Regions from separate parts of the Priestia sp. SIMBA_032 genome, predicted to be linked through region 1. Evidence: riboswitches for the same ligand, from Rfam matches in the RefSeq annotation. Region 1 holds a riboswitch; the other holds the start of a gene.

Region 1 (8,319 bases):
TTAGCAGTAGTTGTTATTTTTAAAGATCGTTTTATTAATTTATTAGGATTAGGAAAAAAACCAGCTGCTCCAATTGGACCGACAAATCGCTTGAATTTAATGCAGGTAATTGTTGGTTTGTTACCCGCGGGAGTGTTAGGACTTTTGTTTGATGATTACATTGATGAACATTTGTTTTCTTTAAATACGGTGCTAATTGGCTTAGTGTTCGGAGCTGTATTAATGATTCTAGCAGATTTGTTTGGACCTAAACGTCCGCGTGTAGAGACGGTGGACCAAATGTCTTATGGACAAGCACTGGGTATAGGATTGTTTCAATGTATTGCTCTTTGGCCAGGTTTTTCTCGTTCAGGCTCAACGATTTCAGGAGGGGTTCTTCTTGGAATGAGCCATAAGGCAGCCGCAGATTTTACATTTATTATGGCAGTGCCAATCATGGCAGGAGCAAGTGGACTTTCATTGGTTAAAAACTGGCAGTATTTCACATCAGATGCACTACCGTTTTTTATTGCCGGTTTTATCAGCGCCTTTATTTTTGCGCTTATATCGATTCGATTTTTCTTAAAATTAATCAATCGCATTAAATTAGTTCCGTTTGCCATTTATCGAATTGTCTTAGCGGCTATTCTATATTTTGTATTTTTATAAAATAAATACGCATGTTTTTTAGTCATTTAAAATTCTAATAAAGACTTAAAAAGCAAGAAAAAGCTATTGCAACATTGCAATAGCTTTTTTGCATAAATATATATTATTGTCTTTTGAAAGCGTTTTATAAACATGGGTATTGACAAAACGTGTCGAAAAATAGTAAATTAATATTTGTGCAGTATAAAGTTAAGTAAAAGTAAGACTTCTGTTTAGTTTTATTGACTGTAAAAAACGTATGACAACGTATAGATCGTTTTAACTTTATAAAAACTGAATAATAAGCTTAATCGTATAGAGCGGGGGAATCATTATCGGCAGTAAAGCTGCCTTGGGGTGAATCCTTACAAAAGGTAGGAAACTCTCAATTCCGAATCCGACAGTTAACCCCGTTTGCTTTATTGAGAGAAAGAGCCCAAAATAGCGTAAGTAAAAGGCTGTTCTTTCTTAAGAATAGCCTTTTTTTGTTTTTTCAGAAAAGTATATACAAATGTCATACATCTTTGGGGAGGTACATCTATGAAAAAAATTCGTTTTGGTTTGGCTACGCAGATTTTTACCGGATTAATCCTCGGTGTTCTTGTAGGGGTAATTTGGTTTAACGATCCGCGTGTAGTAACATACCTACAGCCGCTAGGAGACCTATTTTTAAGATTAATTAAGATGATTGTTATTCCAATTGTTATCTCAAGCTTAGTCGTTGGAGTTGCAGGAGCAGGGAGCGGTAAACAGGTCGGAAAGCTTGGCGTTAAAACCATTCTCTATTTTGAAATTATTACGACTTTTGCAATTATAATCGGTGTATTGGTTGCTAATATTTTTCATCCTGGGCAAGGTGTAGACATTCATTCAGCACAGAAGAGTGATATTTCACAATACGTTGAAACATCCAAACAGCAAGAAGGAAAGTCAGTGGCTGAAACGTTCTTACACATTGTTCCAACAAACTTTTTCCAGTCAATTGTTGAAGGAGATATGCTAGCAATTATCTTCTTTACAGTGTTATTTGCACTAGGAGTAGCGGCAATTGGGGAAAGAGGAAAGCCAGTTGTACAATTCTTCGATGGCGTTTCTCACGCAATGTTTCACGTGGTAAACCTAGTAATGAAGGTGGCACCAATTGGTGTATTTGCTTTAATTGGTGTAACAGTTTCGAAATTCGGCTTAGAGTCACTCCTTTCATTAGGAAAGCTTGTTATCTTAGTTTACTTAGCGTTAATTTTCTTCCTACTTGTTGTATTAGGAGGAATCGCGAAATGGGCAGGAATTAACATTTTCCACTTATTCCGCTATATGAAAGATGAACTGTTGTTAGCATACAGTACATCTAGTTCTGAGACAGTTCTTCCACGTATTATGGAAAAGCTTGAAAAGATGGGCTGTCCAAAAGCTATCGTATCGTTCGTTGTACCAATTGGTTATACATTTAACCTAGATGGTTCTGTTCTTTATCAAGCCATTGCAGCGTTATTCTTAGCGCAGGTGTATGGTATTGATTTAACGATCGTTCAACAGCTGACACTCATTCTTGTATTGATGGTTACATCTAAAGGAATGGCTGCAGTGCCAGGAACATCATTTGTTGTATTACTAGCTACTCTTGGAACAATCGGCGTTCCGGCAGAAGGATTAGCTTTCATTGCGGGAGTAGACAGAATCATGGATATGGCACGTACAGTTGTTAACTTAGTAGGAAACACACTAGCAGCAATTGTGATGTCTAAATCTGAAGGCAAATTTGACCCTAAAAAAGGTACAGAGGTTATGAGAGCCGGCTAATTTATAAATCAAAAAGCTACTTATTCTATTCAAAAAATTAGAATAAGTAGCTTTTTTCATAATAATTCCTTTATTATTATGGAAATTGACCCTATAATATGTAACATCAGGTATAAATATATCCAAATTTTATTCTTACATAAAAGCAGTCACTGGTTCCTTTCTTTATCAATAAATATAGAGATAGCTTAGCTAGTTGGGGGATAGTAGAGTATGTGGAAAAAGCGAATATGGGTCATCGCCTCGATAGTAATCGTATGTTTGTTAATCCCTTACAGTTTACCGATTGTGTTTGCTTTATTAACAGCATTAGCGCTTGAGGGTATTGTTCAAAAATTGCATCAATCTTTTAAAATGAAGAGAGTCTATGCAGTGCTTATGACCTTCATTTTATATGTTGTTTCGCTCATACTTATTGGATTTTTTATTGTTCGGACAATCGTTACGCAAGTGGTTGCTCTTTCAAAAATAGCGCCTTCATTTGTAAAAGAAATCTATGAAACCGCAATTTATCCAACTATTATTAAGTGGAAGTACTATTCGAACGCTCTTCCTACAGAAGTGATTTCTTCTATCGAGCGCACGCTTGAAAAAACCGTAAATTCATTAGATTCTCTATTAAAAAGTACTGTAGAAATCATCATTAGCTTTGCCGCTACTGTTCCTGGGTTTCTATTAGAGTTTCTTATTTATTTAGTAGCGCTTGTATTTATCAGCCTTGAGCTGCCTGCTATTAAAAATAAAATTAAGTCATTCTTAACAGAAGAAACGAAATATAAGCTACAAGTTGTCATCACTCAGCTTATCCAAGCGGGAGTTGGTTTTATCAAGGCACAAATTATCTTAAGTGTCATGACGTTTGTAATGGCTTATGTAGGGCTTTGGCTATTAGATGTTCCGTATACCGCGCTGCTTAGTTTATTAATTGTAATTGTCGATATCTTACCAATCCTTGGGACAGGCTCTGTACTCGTCCCGTGGGGGATTTTTGCTCTTACGCAAGGGCATGATTCACTTGCAATCGGCTTATTTATTCTATTTGGAGTCATTACGGTAGTAAGGCGTGTAGTAGAACCAAAAGTATTTTCTACAAATATGGGTATTTCACCTTTGGCTGCACTAGTTAGTTTGTACATTGGATTTAAACTTTTAGGTTTTGTTGGGTTATTTTTAGGACCGGCTTTAGTTATTTTATACGATGCTCTTCGTAAAGTAGGTATTATTCAAATTAACTTTAAACTATAAAAGCGCTGGATAAAACTAGCGCTTTTTTTTATTGAAACTTTTGTAGTACGTCATACGTAAAGAGGGAAAGGAAAAAACTATGTCGCGTTGGTTTTTATCTATCAATCGGCTGAATTATAGTTTTGCCGTCTTAGATTTAATGACATGAGGAGGAGAATTTTTGTTAGAGTCGGTTTTACTTTCTTTAATTGAAGCGCTAAAACAGCTCTCTTATTTTGGCGTAATTTTAGCATTAACGTTTGAGTTTGTCCCGGCAGAGCTTGTTTTACCTTTAGTAGGGTATTGGGTGTACCAAGGTGATATGAACTTGTATCTGGCTATCCTTGCAGGTACAGTAGGCGGTGTTTGTGGACCGTTGACTCTTTATGCACTGGGACGTTATGGTGGAAGACCGCTGGTTTTAAAATATGGAAAATACTTTTTGGTGAAAGAAAAAGAAATTGACGCTGCCGATCGCTTTTTTAATAAGTACGGAAGCGGGGTCGCTTTTTTTGGACGGTTTATTCCAGGAGTGCGCACGGCTATCTCTTTTCCGTGCGGGATGGCAAAAATGAACGTATGGCTGTTTTCTATTTACACATTTGTTGCGATGCTTCCAGTAACGGCTATTTACGTATATTTAGGATATAAGTTAGGACCTAAGTGGAAAGAGGTGGGGCCGATTGTGTCTCAATATATGCAGCCTATTGGAATCGGACTTGTTGTTTTAATTGCATTGTTTTTTATCATTAAATATGTGCGGAATAAACAAGTAGGACAGAGCTGATAAATCGAGGAAAAGAGTGAGGATATGTCAGAGCATGAACATTTGAGAATAGAATTACGAAAAATTGAAAAGTGGGAGAAAGACCAAAAAGGACTTTTTTTCTGGGAGCGGCTGGCTCGCTTGCCTTTTTCAGCTTTAGATAAAGTAACGCCAAAGTTCATTCATCAAAAAATAGAAAAATTATTAGATGAAATTGCTAAGTATGTTGATAATGGAGGCCAGTACTTAGCTAATACGTCTGCCACGCTAGAGAAAGCATCAGCCCAGTTACAAGAAAATAAGCAGCTTTCAATAGAGGATATTCAGCATTTATCTCTGCAGGAAATGGATGAATTGGCGGAGTATTTTATTGAAGTCCGAAAAAAGAATGCACAGCTGCAAGGAGCTACAACAGGAGTAGGTGGAATTTTTACACTGGCGATTGATATTCCTTTTGTATTGGGACTTACACTTAAGACACTGCAAGAAGTGGCTGTTTCTTATGGTTACGATCCCACTGAGCAAGAGGAACGCATTTTTATGGTCAAATGCATGCAGTTTTCATCCTCCGATATTGTAGGCAAGCGTGCGATTTTAGAAGAATTAGCAAGCGGCAATCGAACGCAGAGCTTGCAGCAGCTCCAAGGGTGGAGAGAAGTGTTTCTAACCTATAGAGACAACTTGGGATGGAAAAAGTTATTTCAAATGATTCCTATAGCAGGAATGGTATTTGGAGCGTATATTAACAAACAAGCGATTAGCGATATAGGAGAAGTTGGAATGATGCTTTACCGTAAAAGACGCATTTTAGAAAAAGTCTCACAATCTAAAAAATAAAAAGAGGTTGGTATGAGAGTATTTTAGTTGAAGAAAAATCCGAACGAGTTTGATTCTTAGTTGAGAATCAAATACGTTCGGATTTTTTCATTGGTATAGTAAATGTAGCTTTCAAGTATTTAGTTGCTTCTAGCTGTTGATTGGAGAGCAAGGCGAAGACTCCTGCGGAGAAAGCGGAACAGATGAGACCCCGCAGGAGCGAAAGCGCCGAGGAGGCTCAACGGCCGCCCGCGGAAAGCGAAGCCTTGCACGGAAATCAACAGCGGTGTAACGAGTGATTCATACTAGATCGTTTACCCTTTTGTTCGTGTTTAGAGGGGATTAATTTGCGTATGTCTCAATTACTTTTTTTTCGACATTATTTCCAGGAAAATATGTCGAGGTCTGCTAAGTCTATTTCCTTAATCAAAATGAAAAGTAGGAATGGTAATAGTATTTTTTCGTCTAGCAATCAGTAAATAAATAATACCGATTATACTCCAAACAATACCGATAAATAAGGATGTTTTTTCTAAGTTAAGCCACATAAAAAACAAAAATACACTGCCAAGTAGAGGCATAAGTACATATGAAATATATCCACCGAAGGAACGCTTGTTTTGATGAATAAAATAATGGATAAAAACTGCTATGTTCACTGAGCTGAACGCAATTAAAGCGCCAAAATTAATTAAAGAGGTAGCTTTTTCAAGAGACAGACCTAGTGAAATTAAAGAGAGACCACCAATAATTACTACGTTCCAAATAGGCGTCTTTGTTTTAGGGTGAATATAGCCAAAAATTTCTCGCGGCAGATAACCATCTTTCCCAATTGCGTAGAGAAGTCTTGATGCACTCATATGTGAGACAAGTCCAGAAGCAATAGTTGAAGTCAAGGCCGCTGCTACAAAAATAGATTGAAAAAGCTGGCCGCCAATTTTATAAGCGATTTCAGCCGATGCACCTTCTAAATCATGAAACAAAGAGGCTGAAGGGAAAAGAAGCTGAGCAAAGTAAGAAACTGTAATAAATAAGGCGCCTCCTGTGCATGCAATAATGAGAATCCCTTTAGGAATGGTTTTCTCAGGCTTAATTGTTTCTTCCGCCATGGCGGTTACGGCATCAAAGCCTAAAAAAGAAAAGCATAAAATGGCCGCCCCGTTTAATAACAGAGATACAGAGGCCGCTTCACTTATAAACGGTTTAAATGATAACTCTTCGCCTTGAGTTGTAGCACTTAAAATAATAAAGATGATAGCAACTAAAATTTGAAAAGCAACTAATAGCGTACCAAAAGAAACGGTTAAATGAACGCTAAAAATATTCATTACGGTCATGATGACAATAAAGCTGATAATCCATACGGCCTTCGGAACACCTGGAAACAGAGAGCTTAGGTAAATATTTGTCAAAAGTGCATTAATCATCGGTAGAAATAGATAATCAAGAAGAGCCGTCCATCCTACCAAAAAACCAATGCTTGGATTCATTACTTGCTGTGCGTATGTATAAGAAGAACCAGCTCCGGGAAAAGCTTTTACCATTTTTCCATAACTAATGGCTGTGAATAAAATAGCAATCAACGTGAATGCATAAGCACCTGAAACATGTCCATCTGTTGATTCAGTTACAATGCCAAATGTATCGAAAACGGCCATGGGTGCCATGTAGCCTAATCCTATCACGACGATATGCCATAATTTTAGTTGCTTAAGAAGAGAAGGTCCATGATTCATATTTGTCATCCTTTCTTTGTATAATCATTCTGCAGTATTTATTATTATACTATATTGTTAGATTTGTCATCTTTTTTTGAAAAAGAAGAGAAAATTGCGCGTTAAGAGATAAAGAGCGTTTAGTTAGTTGCTAGGTAAAGCAAAAAAATGCTTTTTTTCACTTTGATTTTTACCATTGAGTCTAGAAAGTATTTTACATAAAATGAAAGAAAGTAAAAAAGCTTCGATTAGGGTGATCTACTTGTAATAAATACGAAAACAAACTTTTGAATGCGGTTACATTTTCGTGGGTGTATAAACTTATAATGATGATAAAGGAGATGAAGGAAGTGATTGCTACACCCTATATAAACTTGGAGATAAACAAGGGACCAGGTGTGCATGTTGTATTGGATGAAACAAAAAAAGATGGTGTTTATTTTATTAAATTAACGGTCAAGTCGATTAAAAAAAGAATTCTTCCAAAAATGGCGTTAAAATGGAGCGTTCCGTTGTTAGATATTCAACTATATAAATCTATACAAACTAGTCAGGGGGATGTGAGTACCTCTTCTGTTCATTGTTTTATGAATAAGAATGGCTCTAACCGCTATACTATTGCATGTTCAGACATACTTCACCCTATTCGGTGTGCCCCCAATTGGAAGGAAATGTGTCTAGATGTGGAGATGACCCTATTTAATGAAAGCACTTGGTCTCTTCATAGCTACGAAACTGAACTGCGAGTAGATACAAGAATGATTGAAACAGAAGAGTTGTTCCAAGATCTAGCGAAATGGTATGAGAGCAAAGAGATTAATGTGGCAGCTACTTTTGAGCATGCAACGGCAATAGATGAAAAAGGAAATGTCTCGTTAGATATTTGATGGTGAGGAGAGAGATAGAGTGGGAATATTATTTAATGAACGTACCAAGGAGTTTCACCTGCAGGGCCGCGATGTAAGTTATATCTTTTCAGTGTTGAGAAATGGGCAGCTTGGTCACTTATACTATGGAAAAAAGCTTAAGCACCGTCCGTCTTTTCAGCATTTTTTACGTGTAGAAACAAGAGGAGCTAGCGCTTCGGTATATGAAGGAGAATTAGCATTTTCTCTTGAAACAATCAAACAAGAGTATCCTTCTTATGGGACAACAGACTTCAGAGAGCCAGCCTATCAACTTCTTCAGCAAAACGGAAGCCGAATCACAAATTTTGAATACGATAACCATAAAATTTACAAAGGCAAGAAGCCATTAAACGGCTTACCTGCTACATACGTGGAAGAAGAGAGTGAAGCCACGAGTGTAGAAGTTGAAATGATTGATAAATTGCTCAATGCATCACTTATTTTAACGTACACCGTTTACGAA
Region 2 (8,319 bases), on a different contig from region 1:
CCTGAACCAAAAACTTGTTCAATGGTAGTCGTGTAAGAAACCATGTTTCCCCACTTGTCTACAACAGAGAAATGAGTCGTTTGGCCGATTGGATTTTCTTCCTTTACCGTTGCTTTATTTGGATTTTCTTTTCCTTCATATTTCCAAGGGTCTCCTTCTTTAACATTAGGCGTTGCTTTGTTTGGATTAATTAATTTACGGCGTTCTTTAATATAATCTTCATCTAACAGTCCTTTTTTCGGCACTTCGTAAAAGTCTTCATCTGCCATATACGCCGCGCGGTCCGCGAAAGCTAAGTGCATCGCTTCCGTTAAATGCTGCAAATACTGAGGCGTATTGGAACCCATTTTTTCTACATCATAACCTTCCATTAGCTTTAAAATCTGTTGCACGGTTAATCCGCCGGAGCTAGGAGGAGCCGCACTAACTACATCGTAGCCTCGGTAAGTTGTTTTGACCGGCTCACGTTCTTTTACAACGTAATTTTTTAAATCATCCATGGTCATGCTTCCATCGCGTTTTTGAACTTCTTTAACAAGCGCTTTTCCAATTTCTCCTTTATAAAGAGCGTCTGACCCTTCTTTTTGAATAAGCTTTAATGTTTTAGCAAGATCCGGCTGAACAAGCTTATCTCCTTCTTTTAACGGCTTGCCATTCGGCACAAATACATTACCGGCCGTTTGGTATCTTTCAAGCTTGTCCACATTTTCATCGATATACTGAGCCATCGACCAATTTACTTTGATTCCTTGTTCCGCTTGAGTAATAGCAGGTTTAATAACATCTGATAAGTCCATTGTTCCATAATCTTTAAGGGCTGTTTCTACTCCTTTTAACGTGCCGGGAACTCCCACTGCTTTTCCTGTTATGTGACGCTTACTGAAAGGAATGACTTTTCCTCTTGAATCTAAAAACAGCTTAGGCGTGACATCAGCCGGTGCCATTTCACGGCTGTCTAGCATCGTAATTTTATCTTTCTTTTTTTCATAAATCATCATAAAACCGCCGCCGCCGATACCAGACATCATCGGTTCCACAACGTTTAGAGATAGCTGAATGGCCGCTGCCGCATCTACAGCGTTTCCGCCTTCAGCTAAGACTTTCCTCCCCGCTTCTGCAGCCAGAGGGTGAGATGCCGCTACAATTCCTTGTGTAGCACCCCGTTTCATTGAATGGTCGACACCCGGAACTTCAGCAGCAGCTGGTGTGACAATTAAACATAAACTAAATAACGCAATAGCCAACATCTTCATAACCTTCATCTGGGTCTCCTCCTTCAAATACATTATTTCACATCGTCTGAGACGATGGATTCCCCTAAGAATAAATTGGTTTATTATGATATTTTTTACATATGCGTATAAATAAAAAGCAAAGTAAATCATACCTTTGCTTTTTTAGTTAATCGCATGTTTAACTTTTCTCTCTATTCATTTATAATTATCTATATTTTCTAATAATTTATCCATAGGCTGATAGTTTCTTACTATTTTTGGAACTATGTAGACTGAACGCTCTAATAATGTAGAAAATCTAGCAGTTAAGAAGTCGTTCGACTTACATGCACTTCTTAAATTTTTTATAAATATTCTTATTGTTATATAAAAAGCAATCCTTTATGAAAATCAGCATACGTTTCCTGAAAACCAAAAATAAAACAGGACTTTTGATTCATCGTCCTGTTTGGAGCATGTTTTCGACTTTTTTAATGTCCGCGTGCGTAGGATTAATTCCCCGAGCATAGGCGATTTGTTCTTTCGCTTTTTCCATTTCTTTTAATTGAATATAGGTTTTGGCGAGTTCGAGCGGCAGCATAATCCCTTCAAAACCAAGATCTTGCGCCTTCTGCAAATAAGACAGCGATTTTTCGTAATTCCCTCCAAACATAAGCGGAGTTTCCCGGTATTTTATTCCTCGAACGAAGTGCGCCAAGCTTGAAGATGGATTTAATGTTAATGCCTGATGAAGAGCCCGGTCCATTTCTAAGTTTAATACCATTTTTTCAAAGATAATTGATTCTTCGATTTGCTTTGCTAAACAAACCGCTAAGTAACAGTACAAATCAGATGCTTGAGGTTTTTTCTTCATTTCTTGTTGAATTTCCCGTTTGATCTCTTTCCACTTTCCCTCTTCTAGCTGATTCATGACGTATTGTTCATGTATTCCCACCTGTTTGCCCTCCTTTTATTCCTATCATAAAGGATTTTTACGAAAATGAAAAAAGTAAGTGTTCTTCATTCTTCTCAAAAGATCGTTACTGTTAAAAAATAGGTAAATTTCTCAATCACTTAACCCAATTAGTACATAGGATATAGAGACTTTTATTAAAGGAGGTTACACATATGGGCGCAAAAGGCGGTTTTGGTTTTTCATTTATCGTTGTTTTATTTATTCTATTAGTAATCGTAGGGTGTTCTTGCTACTATTAATTTCTAGAGAGGATGAACATTATTCATCCTCTCCTATTTCAAAAAAAACCATGCTTTCGCATGGTTACATACCGATTAGATGAATGAGTAGAGGAACTCATTGTTCGGCAATATTGAAGAAATTTTTGGTTTTTACTTCCGCCTAGTATGCCCTTTTTTACGGGGGCTATGCGCAAATAAAGTTAACGTTTAAAAGCGAAAGCCAGACGCACCTACAATAACAAGTAAAACAAATAACACAACGATTAACGCAAAATTTTGTTTTCCCACGTACCATCCCTCACTTCCTGTTATCTGCTTTTAGTGTATGCAACAGCTTGGCAAAATGTTTAGGACAGGGGTGCAGATTTTTTCAACGAGAAAAACCTTCAAATTTCGCCAAAAAAAGTGAATCATATTTTTGTTTCTTTCGTTATATATAGTAAGAGATTTTTTTACTATAAAAAAGGGGGGCCTTTAATGCGCCGACATTCCAAATTGCCCATTGTTCTTGTCTTTGCCTTCTTTTTATTCATCGCAACTGTTTTGTGCGTAACCTCTTATATGTCTTGAACGTATAAATAATATAAAAAAATCGCCTCATAGAAGGCGATTTTTCTATCCTAGCATTATATCCTCGTTTGGATAACGAACGGCTTCACGCTTTTGTTTAGATAATGAAAACGCAAGCGTTAATGGCCCCACTTTACCTAAAAACATGATAAAGATAATAATCACGCGTCCAAAGTAAGAAAGTTCAGGAGTCGCTCCCATCGATAAACCTACTGTTCCAAACGCAGAAACAACTTCAAACATAATTTTTACAAACGGCAGGTTTTCCGAAATATTCAACAGAAAGATGGCCCCAAACACAAACATAATTGAAATCATCGTAATGGCTAGGGCCTTAAACACATGAAGAGGAAGAAGGCGTCTCTTTAATAGCACAATATCTTCCCTGCTTCGTAAAAATGCCCATACAGAAAAGACAATCACCACAAACGTCGTGAGTTTGATACCGCCTCCTGTTGACGCACTTCCTGCACCAATAAACATTAACAAAACCATTAAAAAGACCGTTGCGTCATGCAGGTGAGCTAAATCAATCGTATTAAAGCCAGCGGTTCTTGTTGTTACCGCTTGAAAATAAGAAGCCCATACTTTGTCTCCTAATGATAAACTTCCGAGTGTATGCGAATTGCTGTACTCTAAGAAAAAAATAAAAAGCATGGCAATCATGTTAATGGCGAAAGTGCTGATAATCATAATTTTTGAATGTAGCGTTAGTTTTTTATACGATTTTTTCACCCACATATCAGCAAGTACTGTAAACCCTAACCCACCAATGATGAACAAAAAAGAAATCGTTATGTTAATAATAGGATCTCCTACATACTGAACTAAGTTATCAGACAGTAGTCCAAACCCTGCGTTATTAAAAGCCGAAATTGAATGAAACAAGCTAAAGAACAGCCCCTTAGACCATCCGAATTCCGGAACCCAGCGTATCGCTAAAAAAATAAGTGCAATAAACTCAATTAAAAATGAAAAGATGAACAGCCTTTTAACTAGCAGGACAACTCCGCCGACGCTCGTTTGATTTAATGCTTGCTGAACGAGCATACGCTCTTTAAATCCAATTTTTTTACCTAGCATCATAAAAATCAGCACGGCAAATGACATAATGCCAAGACCGCCTATTTGAATTAACAGCATAATAATGGTTTGACCAATGACGGTAAAACGCGTACCTGTATCTACGACGGCTAAGCCGGTCACTGTCATAGCGGAAGTAGACGTAAAAAGGGCGTCTACCCAACGGATTGGCTCATTAGTAGAAAAAGGCATCATCAATAGAAGAGCACCGATAATAATTCCTCCGCCAAAAATGGAGACAAGCAGCTGCGGAGGGGTGAGTTTAATGATTTGTTTTTTCATAAGTTAAACTCCTTCTTCTTCAAAACGGTTCAAATCGCGATTATGTCCGATAACAATAAGCATATCTCCTTGTTCAATTATTTCATGCGCGGTAGGCGAAATCACCATTTCCCCGTCTTTTCGCTGAAAGCCGATAATGTTGCAGCCGTACTTGGCGCGGATATTTAAATCAAACAGCGTTTTATTATGAAGTTTTTTAGAGGCGACAATTTCGACAATACTATAATCCTTTGACAGTTCAATGTAATCAATGATTTTTTCTGACACCACGTGATGAGCAATCCGCTTAGCAATATCCCGCTCAGGGTGGATAACTTTGTCCGCTCCTATTTTCTCCAGCACCTTTTGATGATACATATTCACCGCTTTTACCCATACTTGCTTAACGCCCATATCTTTTAAAAGCATCGTTGCAAGAACGCTTGCTTCGATATCATCCCCAAACGAAATAAGAGCATGATCGACATTGCGAATACCTAGCCCTTTTAAGCTAGCTTCATCAATCGCGTTTGCCTGCACAACATATGTAGCTGAGTTGCTATATTTCTTTACTACCTCCTGATTGCGGTCAATAGCGAGCACATCCACATCCAGGTTAGCAAACTCTTCAACCAAACTTCCTCCAAAACGACCTAATCCCAATACAGCAAACTGTTTTTTCATAATGTATTTATTCCTTTCTTCAACTGCTGTGTGTTCTCTTAGCTTATACTTTTTCTAAAAAATTACATCTTTTTCTTAAAAAAAGCGCAAAAAAACACAGGAAGGCTCCTGTGTTTTTTCACACTCTTCCCCCTCAAAACGCTTGCGAAGTTAGCTGTCGGGTTCGGGTTTTAAGAGTAACCCTACCTTTTTAAGGATTCACCCCGGAGCACAATATGTGCGTAAATAATGGGTCCTCCGCTCCGTAATGGATTAAGCGATTTTTATTTAAATGTCTATGATCTATTTTTTAGAATAATGGATTCGATTCATGATACGTTTCACTTCACGAAAGCTATCTTACTCCTGTCGATTTTGTCTGTCAAGATATTTTTAAGAATGACATCACTTGCCCTGTAAGCTGCAAAAATCATATAAATCTAAACTGACAATGAGTTTGTGAAATTGATCAAACAAATTAATAACAGCCAAAAGCTCTAACAGCTGTGTATCACTGTAAAATTTCTTTAATTGATTCATATCAGCATCCGTCAAATCCCTTGGACTCACCCGGTACACATCAATGAATCGAAACAGCAGTCGATCTTTTTCTTCAATTTCTTCTTCTCTTAATACTTTTTGATTAAGCGTCTTATCACCTACATATGACATGCTCAAACACGTCTCACAGCCATTCACACCCGCTAGATAAAGCCTGATTTTTTCCTTTGTTTCCCTTTTTACTATATCGCTGTTCCAAAGCTTGTCGTATAGCTCATCATACAACCTTTTTACATGTGGAATTAAATTCAGTGCTTTTTCAAAATTTGTTCCCTCTTCGTTTGTTAACAAAACTCTTGCCATTTTTCACTCACTCCTTTTTAATTATTATAGTAAGAAAAATGGAGATTTTAGATAACATATAAAACATATTATCTTCTATTACTAATCAAATGAAATGTTAATAAGAAAGAAGGTTTTCAATTGAAAATTGATGAAATTGACTTATCGATTTTGCAGGCGCTGCAGCAAAACAGCCGTCTTTCCTTACGAGAGCTAGGAAAACAAATTAACCTGTCTCCTCCTTCAGTAGCAGAGCGAGTAAGGCAGCTAGAGAGCTTTGGTGTTATAAAAGGATATACAATCGATATTGATTATGAAAAGCTGCAGTTGCCCGTGTCGTGTTTTATTGAAGTAACCATGAAAAACGGAGAGCACGAGCGTTTTAAACGATTTATTTCTCAGTATCCCTATGCTTTATTCTGTGAACGTATCGCCGGGCAAGCCTGCTTCATTACAAAGCTTCAGCTTCCTCACCTGCACGTACTCGAACAATTTATTAATGAAATCACACCCTATGCCAAAACGATTTCACACATCGCCCTTTCCCATGTAGAGATGTCTTCTACATTATTGAGTCATATAAAAGATGAAAAGTGATTGAAACATATGTTCACCATACTAACGAAAAAATCCGAACGATTCATCGTTCGGATCTTCTTTCCACTAAACTACTTTTGTCCCAGCCTCTTTTATTCATCCAACAGCATAAAAAATAACCCTCCAAAACTGGAGGGTATAAATTTTCCGAATAATGAAAGTTTTACAACTTCATTTTATCAGGTGCCGACATTTCTGTCTACTTAAAAATGTAAAAGAACTCTCTATTAATAGAGAGCTCTTTTACCTGCTTGTTTTTTGAAAACAATCAATCTATATAAAAGGGAACTACCTAAGATTAAAAGTCACATGAAACCTTGGCAGTTCATCCTGGCTATACCGGTTGATATGATTCAAAACAAGTTCTTTCATCATTTCTTCTTTGGCTTCTGATTCCGTTTTTTTATCTTTTTGTTTTAAAATAAGAAGATAATAGACTTTACCCATTTTAATAGGCTCACTACTCTCTCCTATGTGCTGTTTTTTTAAAACATCTATAAAAGAGGGAGATAGACTTGAAAGCTTTAGATTATCATCATTCTCTATTTTGCTGATTATCTGAACATCAGCATATTTTTTTTGAACGTCTTGAAGCGATGTTCCCTTTTGCAGTTCAGCGGCAACAGCATCGGCATCATGTAAAGTGGAGAAAGCCAGCCGCGTAAAAGATACGCGCGTCAGATCGTTTTCAATACGTTTATAATAAGCAGTTAGTTCATCAGACGTAATTTGTTTACGGAAATATTCTTCTAATTTAAATTGATTCGTTAGCTGGCTGGTTACATCACTAGAACGAATATTTAACACTTCATAACCTTGTTTTCTTGTATCCTCGTCATATGAGCGTTTAATTTGCTTCCACATATCCTCGACTTGTTTTTGTACTTTATCGCTTGTCTTTAGATGCGAAATTAAAATTTTTTGCATAACAAGCTGCCGCAATAACTCTTTGCGGTAGCTTGTATCATTTAGCGGAGCATCCGGATTTAAGAACCCTTCAACGGCTAAAAAACGGTTGAATTCAGCTCCTGTCACCTTGCCTCCCTCATACGCTGCCAGTTCTTTGGCAGAAGATAGCTGACTAATTTCTACAGAAGGAAACATCGTGTTTGAATGCTTCCCTCCGCAGCCGGTTAAACATCCGAACGCTGTTAATACTGCTAGCAGCAGCTTTAACGGTGTTGAACTCATCCATTGTTATCCTGCTGCTCTGAAAGCTTCAGAGAAATGGTTTGTTTTTTTCCATTTCGGTACACGTCTAATTTTACCGTGTCTCCTACTTTGCGTTTTGTATATAGATATTGACGTAAATCACTGGATGTTTTGACTTCATTTCCATCGATGGCAACAATCACGTCTTTTGATTGTAAACCTGCATCAGAAGCAGAAGAGAACGGTTCAACCGTCGTTACGACAACTCCTTCAGATGTATCGCTTGTTAGGCCTAGCTGATCTTGTTTTGTTGCAGCTGAAAGCTGACCTACATCTTGAAGACCTACCCCCATATATGGACGCGTTATTTTTCCGTTTTTCATCAGCTGTTCAATCGTCGGCTGCACCTCATCACTTGGAAGAGCAAAGCCGATGCCTTCTACATTGTCTTCTGAAATTTTCATACTGTTGATGCCGACTACTTCACCGGAAGAATTGATAAGTGCACCGCCGCTGTTTCCGGGATTAATCGCCGCATCCGTTTGAATGGCGTCTACGTTCCAATTCTCTGAAATAGGGACAGAGCGTTTTGCTGCGCTCACGATACCTTGTGTGACCGTACGAGAAAATTGTTCACCAAGAGGATTTCCGATTGCAAGCACTGTTTCACCCGCTACTAAATCCGATGATTTTCCGAATTTCGCCACTTGTTCAACATTTTTATCGGACATTTCAAGCA

The links. A riboswitch is a leader RNA that binds a small molecule or an ion and turns the genes downstream of it on or off. The one in region 1 is predicted to bind cyclic di-AMP.
Region 2: linked by a shared signal. The riboswitch ahead of SB717_RS17840 (potassium channel family protein) and the one ahead of gltT (glutamate/proton symporter GltT) in region 1 are both predicted to bind cyclic di-AMP.

The regions. Positions count from the first base shown of each region.
Region 1 covers NZ_JAWRXD010000031.1:14,371-22,689, forward strand. The annotation lists gene SB717_RS30950 (undecaprenyl-diphosphate phosphatase) at 1-648, shown strand, start outside; cyclic di-AMP (ydaO/yuaA leader) riboswitch at 922-1,061, shown strand; gene gltT (glutamate/proton symporter GltT) at 1,168-2,427, shown strand; gene ytvI (sporulation integral membrane protein YtvI) at 2,641-3,672, shown strand; gene SB717_RS30965 (DedA family protein) at 3,833-4,438, shown strand; gene SB717_RS30970 (EcsC family protein) at 4,463-5,254, shown strand; gene SB717_RS30975 (hypothetical protein) at 5,391-5,525, shown strand; gene SB717_RS30980 (APC family permease) at 5,656-6,969, opposite strand; gene SB717_RS30985 (hypothetical protein) at 7,290-7,835, shown strand; gene SB717_RS30990 (alpha-galactosidase) at 7,855-8,319, shown strand, end outside.
Region 2 covers NZ_JAWRXD010000005.1:150,076-158,394, reverse strand. The annotation lists gene ggt (gamma-glutamyltransferase) at 1-1,262, opposite strand, end outside; gene SB717_RS17860 (tetratricopeptide repeat protein) at 1,672-2,169, opposite strand; gene SB717_RS17855 (YjcZ family sporulation protein) at 2,343-2,429, shown strand; gene SB717_RS17850 (YjcZ family sporulation protein) at 2,619-2,699, opposite strand; gene SB717_RS17845 (TrkH family potassium uptake protein) at 3,027-4,346, opposite strand; gene SB717_RS17840 (potassium channel family protein) at 4,350-5,009, opposite strand; cyclic di-AMP (ydaO/yuaA leader) riboswitch at 5,134-5,278, opposite strand; gene SB717_RS17835 (carboxymuconolactone decarboxylase family protein) at 5,394-5,852, opposite strand; gene SB717_RS17830 (Lrp/AsnC family transcriptional regulator) at 5,973-6,428, shown strand; gene SB717_RS17825 (peptidyl-prolyl cis-trans isomerase) at 6,717-7,619, opposite strand; gene SB717_RS17820 (S1C family serine protease) at 7,616-8,319, opposite strand, start outside.